3 regions of the Arthrobacter sp. B1I2 genome follow, and region 2 is predicted to be linked to each of the others. Evidence: predicted binding sites of a transcription regulator. Region 2 holds the regulator's gene; each other region holds the start of a gene.
What was found. The regulator Rex, encoded in region 2, represses fermentation and respiration genes when NADH is low (regulators of the CRP and FNR family bind a similar motif). The targets are predictions, from matches to a motif close to CTTGTGAANNNNTTCACAAG.
Positions count from the first base shown of each region.

Region 1: the regulator Rex is predicted to act here: its motif matches at 636-655, upstream of QFZ57_RS13420 (glyceraldehyde-3-phosphate dehydrogenase).
Region 3: the regulator Rex is predicted to act here: its motif matches at 854-873, upstream of araB (ribulokinase).

Region 1 is NZ_JAUSYC010000001.1:2,882,320-2,884,585, forward strand. Features, by position in the region: RNA gene rnpB (RNase P RNA component class A) at 1-13, shown strand, start outside; gene QFZ57_RS13415 (TspO/MBR family protein) at 59-601, shown strand; gene QFZ57_RS13420 (glyceraldehyde-3-phosphate dehydrogenase) at 871-2,266, shown strand, end outside.
Region 2 is NZ_JAUSYC010000001.1:1,894,346-1,896,611, reverse strand. Features, by position in the region: gene QFZ57_RS08795 (Yip1 family protein) at 1-524, shown strand, start outside; gene QFZ57_RS08790 (redox-sensing transcriptional repressor Rex) at 629-1,333, opposite strand; gene QFZ57_RS08785 (glutaredoxin family protein) at 1,455-1,709, opposite strand; gene QFZ57_RS08780 (HAD family hydrolase) at 1,788-2,266, shown strand, end outside.
Region 3 is NZ_JAUSYC010000001.1:212,554-214,819, forward strand. Features, by position in the region: gene araB (ribulokinase) at 1-711, opposite strand, end outside; gene chvE (multiple monosaccharide ABC transporter substrate-binding protein) at 979-2,106, shown strand; gene mmsA (multiple monosaccharide ABC transporter ATP-binding protein) at 2,214-2,266, shown strand, end outside.

The sequences.
Region 1 (2,266 bases), 990 kb from region 2:
GTCAACCCATCCACCCAATCCCGTTTGACCTTGGAAGCTGAGTTGGGGATGCTGGACCGTGCCCGCTAATCCTCATGGACAATCCGCTCCGAAAACCGCTTGGCGGCATGCTGGCTCGATCGGCAGGCAAGTTCTTGCCCTCGCCGGGTTTCTGGCCCTTTCCTACGCCGTATGCCTGCTGGCCGCCGTCCCGATCACCCTGCACATGAACGGCTGGTTTGCCGCCTCCACCAAAGCGCCCTGGATGCCGGCGGGCTGGATGTTCCGGAGCGTGTGGATGGTGCTCTATGCCTGCATCGGAGTGTCCGGCTGGCTGGTCTGGCGCAGGGGAGCCCTCACCGGCCGCGTCCTGCGGCGGTACGGGCTGCAGCTGCTGTTGAACCTGGCGTGGCCGTTCGCTTTCTTTGCCATGTACCCCATGCTCGGTCCCGTCGCCCTCTGGCTGGCCCTCGCCGTCATCTGCGCACTGGCCGGTGTGCTGGTCCTGCTGATCCTCGATGTTGGCCCGGTCCACACCTTGGCCGGCCTGCTGGTGCTGCCCTACTTCTCGTGGGTGGTGTTCTCCGCCAGCCTGAACCTCTATTCAGCCGTCTACAACTGACGTCCGGCATTGCCGGCCCTGCCGGCGCAGCTGCCATGTGAGTGATTTCACGCAGCACAAGCGTGTTCCCTGCAGCCGGTCAAATTAGAATAGATAACGGACGCAGGAGTTCTACCGCCGAAAGTTGCGTTCGCAGCCGGCGGTTTTTCTTTGCCCGCGACCCAGGCGCCTGGGGGCCATCCCTGCAGGCGCCGGTGCCCCTGGACATCATCAGGTGGACTACATCTGTGTACGAGGACGTACACGGCTGAACCGAGGAAGGTATTTCTGTGAGCCAGACGTCTGATTCTTGTCTTGATACGTGGATGGGCCGGGAGGCCCTCGCCGAAGCCATGATCCCGGTGATCGGCAGGCTGTACCGCGAAAACAACGTGGTGACCAGCATTCACGGCCGGAGCCTGATCAACAAGTCCACCATGAACATCCTCAAGGCGCACCGCTTTGCGCGCCGGATGAGCAAGGACGAATTGCTCCTGGAGGACACGGCGCCCCTGCTGAACACGCTGGCCGGACTTGAGCTCGGCGCCGCCTCGATCGACATCGCCCGCCTGAACCAGAAGTTCAAGGAAGAAGGCAACGGCGCCACCCTGGAGGAATTCCTCCGCAGCGAGCTCGCCGAGATCGTGGGCAAGCGGGGCGGCGATGACCGCACCAGCACCGACGTCGTACTTTATGGCTTTGGCCGCATCGGCCGGCTCCTGGCCCGCATCCTCATCGAAAAGGCCGGTGGCGGCCATGGACTGCGCCTGCGCGCCATCGTGGTGCGCCGGGGCTCGGACAACGACCTCTCCAAGCGCGCCAGCCTGCTGCGCCGCGACTCCGTCCACGGGTCCTTCGAGGGCACCATCCGGATCGACGAGGACGCCAACACCATCACGGCCAACGGCGTCCAGATCCAGGTCATCTACTCGAACGACCCCGCCACCATCGACTACACCGCCTACGGCATCAACAACGCCCTGGTGGTGGACAACACCGGCCGCTGGCGGGACGCCGAAGGACTTTCCCAGCACCTCCAGAGCAAGGGCGTGGCACGGGTCCTGCTGACCGCACCGGGCAAGGGCGAACTGAAGAACATCGTCCACGGCATCAACCACCGGGACATCAACGATTCGGACCGGATCGTCTCTGCCGCTTCCTGCACCACCAACGCCATCACCCCGGTCCTGAAAGCCATCAACGACAAGTTCGGCGTGGTGCACGGGCACGTGGAAACTGTCCACTCCTTCACCAACGACCAGAACCTGATTGACAACTTCCACAAGGGCGACCGCCGCGGCCGCTCGGCAGCCCTGAACATGGTCATCACCGAAACCGGTGCTGCCAAGGCTGTGGCCAAGGCCCTCCCCGAACTGCTCGGCAAGCTTACCGGCAGCTCCATCCGCGTCCCCACCCCGGACGTTTCGTTGGCCATCCTGAACCTCAGCCTTGAGAACGGCACCACCAAGGACGAGGTCAACAACTACCTGCGCGAGATGTCGCTGCACTCGGATCTCCGCAAGCAGATCGACTACATCGACTCACCCGAGGTTGTCTCCACCGACTTTGTCGGGTCCCGCCGCGCCGGCATCGTCGATGGACTCGCCACGGTGTCCACGGACAAGAACCTGGTCCTCTACGTCTGGTACGACAACGAGTTCGGCTACAGCTGCCAGGTGGTGCGCG
Region 2 (2,266 bases):
GCCAGTCCCCGTATGGCCAGTACCCCTCGGAGCAGCCGCAGGCAGCCGGCAGCAACGGAATTCCGCAGCTGGTTAATATCTCGTTCTGGCTGTTGATCGCATCCGCCGTGATTTTCGTCATCGGCATGCTCACCGGGCTCACCCAGCTGGATAATCCTGAGTTCCGCCAGGCCTTTGAACAGCAGGTGCAGGCCAGCGGGGCGTCGGGCGTCACCTATGACGACATCAAGAGCGTCATCGCCGGCACGCTGGTGGTCTTCGCCATCATCGGGGCCGCGCTCTACCTGCTGGTGGCCTTCTTCATCCGCAAGGGGAAGAACTGGGCACGCATCCTAGGAACGGTGTTTGCAGCACTGTCCATATTCGGCCTGTTCGGGGTTCCCAGCATCGGAACGCTCGGGACCGTCCTGGGGATCGCGGCCATCGTGCTGCTCTACCTGCCGGCAGCTGCCCCGTACTTCCGGAAGCAGCAGCCCTTCGGCAACCCTTCTTCAGGCGGCTTCGGCAACCCGTACGGACGGTAACCAGCACGCCCGCCGACAGCCAGGCGGCCCGGGATGCGACATGCATCCCGGGCCGCCTGCTTTAAGCCGGAACCTGGCGAAGTCCTGGCCCGGTCGCAGCGTTTCTAGGCCGTCTGCCCGGGTGCCTGCGCCCGCTGGGCATGGTAGGCCAGGATCTGGAGTTCGGTGGCCATGTCCACCTTGCGGAGATTGACCCCTTCAGGAACCTGCAGCATCACCGGCGCGAAGCTCAGGACGCTGTGCACCCCTGCCGCCACCACCCGGTCGCAAACGTCCTGCGCCACCGCCGCGGGAAGCGCCAGCACCACCATGTTGGCCCCGGTGCGGTGCAGGACGGTTTCAAGGTCCGCAACGTCGCTGACGCGCAGCCATCCCACCTCGTTGCCCACCACCATCTGGTCGGCATCGAAGATGGCCACGACGTCGAACCCGCGGGATTCGAAGCCCCCGTAGCGGGCCAGCGCCTTGCCCAGGTTGCCGGCGCCGACAATCGCCACTTTCCAGTCGTGCGTCAGCCCGAGGGCAGCAGCAATGTGGCGGCTGAGGTACTGCACGTCATAACCCACGCCCCTGGTTCCGTAGGACCCCACATGGGACAGGTCCTTGCGCAGGGTTGAGGAACTGACGCCGGAGGCTTCAGCCAGGGATTCGGAGGAGACGCGCTCCACACCCTCGGCGAGCAGGGTATTCAGCGCACGGAGGTAGATCGTCAGCCGGGCCACGGCAGCCGGAGGTATCTGCTTGGACAGTGCGCCCGTGGCATCCGGAAGGTCCGGGACAGACTGGGGCGTGGAACCCAGGGATGTCACCCGCACCTCCCTTGCGTCGCGTTGTGACTCCACTCTAGGTCCCTGCCGCTCATGCCTTCAAAACCGCGGGCCATCAACAACCCGCGCATCCAAGGCATCTGCTGCCACTGCCGCCACTCCCCTACTGGGCCATGGCGCGCTGCAGCACGCGTTCCAGCCGGACCTCATCGATTTTCCAGAAGTCGCGCTGCACCCCGTCCACCAGAACTACCGGAATCTCCTCGGCATAGCGCTCCCGCAGGTCGGGCTGGTTGTCCACCAACTCTTCGCTCCAGGTAAGGCCCAACGAGGCAGTGACCCGGCCGACGGCGTCGCGCGCCTCCTCACAAAGGTGGCAGTCAGCTTTGGTGACCAGGACGACGCGGGGTGTAGCCATGACTTAACGGTATCGCCGTTCGCGGCTTGGAGGGGACGCCAACGGCGGCAGGCCAGTGGATTGACTAGACTCGGGTCCATGCCCGAGGAGAAATACGTCGCCGTCGTCACGCGGCCGGTTGCTGCGCCGCAGCCCGGCGAGGCGGCGTTTTTCGACGTGGACAATACCTTGATGCGTGGGGCCAGCCTCTTCCATGTGGCCCGGAAGATGTACCAGCGTGGGGCGTTCACCCTGCCGCAGGCCGCCGGGTTCGCCTGGAAACAGTTCAAGTTCGTTGCCCGCGGAGAAAACATCGACGACGTTCATGCCGTCCGCGACTCCGCCCTGACCCTGGCTGCCGGGATCACCGTTGACGACATCAAAGCGCTGGGCGAAGAAGTCTACGACGAAATGATTGCTTCGCGGATCTGGCCCGGCGCCAAGGCACTGGCCGAACAGCATCTGCGGGTGGGCCGGCGCGTCTGGCTGGTGACGGCCACCCCCATCGAAGTGGCCACCGTGATCTCCACCCGGTTGGGACTGACAGGAGCCCTGGGGACAGTCGGCGAGGTCTCCGA
Region 3 (2,266 bases), 1.7 Mb from region 2:
CGGATACCGCCCATCCTGGTAGATGCCCTTGTACCCGGCCGTGCAGGCGTTGCGCACGTAGCGGCCGCTGAGCTGCCAGACGATCCAGTCGGCCACCTCCACCCAGTGGTCCATTTCGGCGTAGGCCTCCGGGTCCTCCTCCAGCAGCTGGAGGCCTTTGGCGAACTCCCACTCGGACGAGATCAGGCCCCCGTACCGCGGAAGCCAATCTTCGCCGCGTTCGGCAGCGAGCCGGTTGATCCGGTCGGCCTGCCCCTGGGCTGCGTGGTGGCGCCAGAGCTTCACGTAGGCATGCGGGCGGTTGGCGAAGCCCGGCAGTTCGTTCAGGGGTGTGCCGTCGGCCTTGACGGGCACCATGGTGCAGGCGGTGAAGTCCGTGGCAATACCGACGACGGCGGCCGGGTCGATCCCCGCGTCGGCCACCGCGGCAGGAACCGCGTTGCGCAGGACGTCCCGGTAGTCGTTGGGCACCTGAAGCGCCCATTCCCCGGGGAGCCTTACGCCTTGTCCCTCGGACGCCTCGCCCGCCACGTCTTTGGGCAGGGCGTCGGTCAGCACGGCATGGGGATACTCATGGACAGCGCTGCCGAGCTCCTTGCCGTCGCGGACCCGCACCACCACGGCACGGCCTGAGAGGGTTCCATAGTCCACCCCGATGACGCAGTGGTCGTGAAGGGGCTCGGAGCTGGAAGTGAACAACGCATCTGGCATGGGGTTGCCTCCATCCGGGAGGCAGGGGCCTCATCACCGGGTTTTGTAGGGTCAGGGTGGAGCTAAGTGCTGCAGCAAGTGTGAACGCTAACAAAGCAGAAGTCAATGAACTCGAAAGACTTTCGAAGTTTCCGGTAGAAGCCTCTTGTTAGCGTTCACAAATCAGTCTATATTGAACCGACACATCAACAATGTGGCCAGGACCGGGAGCTTCGCTGCTTCCCGGTCCAACAAAACTTCGCGGCAATGCTGCCGCGGAAGGAGATAATGGTGAGAATCAAAAAACTGATGGGCGCGGTGGCCCTTGTCCTCGCCCTGACCGTGGGGGCTACCGGTTGCGGCTCCCGCGGCGGAACCAGCGAATCCAGCAGTGCGGCGAAGCCCAGCGACTCGCTGGTTGGCATTTCAATGCCCACCCAGACATCTGAGCGCTGGATTGCCGACGGCGCCAACGTTGAAAAGTCGCTGAAGGACCTCGGCTACAAGACGGACCTCCAGTTCGCCAATGACGACATTCCTACACAGGTGTCGCAGATCGAAAACATGCTGACCAAGGGCGCCAAGGCCCTGATCGTCGCCGCCATTGACGGCACCACCCTGACCGATGTCCTGGCCAAGGCCAAGGAGCAGAACGTTAAGGTCATCGCCTATGACCGCCTCATCAACGGCACGCCCAACGTGGACTACTACACCACGTTCGACAACTACACCGTGGGCGTCCAGCAGGCCACCTCGCTGCTGACGGGCCTGGGCCTCGTCGATGCCAGCGGCAAGAAGGTGGACGGCAAGGGCCCCTTCAACATCGAGCTTTTCGCCGGCAGCCCCGACGACAACAACGCCAACTTCTTCTGGACCGGCGCCATGGACACCCTCAAGCCGTACCTGGATGCCGGCACCCTGAAGGTCCCCAGCGGCCAGACCAAGTTTGAGCAGGCCGCGATCCTTCGCTGGCAGGCCCCCGTGGCGCAGAAGCGCATGGAGGACATCATCACCTCCGCCTACAGCTCGGGCACCAAGCTGAACGGCGTCCTTTCCCCGTACGACGGCCTGTCCATCGGCATCATCTCCGCCCTTACCAGCACCGGCGGCTACGCCAAGGGAACCCTGCCGGTGGTCACCGGCCAGGACGCCGAAAAGGGCTCCGTGAAGTCCATAATCGCCGGTGAGCAGTACTCCACCATCTTCAAGGACACGCGCCAGCTCGGCGCGCAGGCCGTCAAGATGGTCGACGCCGTCCTCAAGGGCCAGGAAGCCGAAACCAACGACACCAAGACCTACAACAACAAGGTCAAGGTCGTGCCGGCCTTCCTGCTGAAGTCTGTGATCATCACCAAGGACAACTACAAGAAGGAACTGATCGACTCGGGTTACTACAAGGACTCCGACGTCAAGTAGTCGGCGTCCGGGGGCTGTGGCCGGGCCTCCAATCCGGCCACAGCCCCGTCCGCAACCTCCTGCAGCAGCAGGAAGGCCAAGCTTCGACCAGTCAGTGGGAATTGACGATGAACACACCCATTCTTCAAATGCGAGGAATCACCAAGACGTTCCCCGGCGT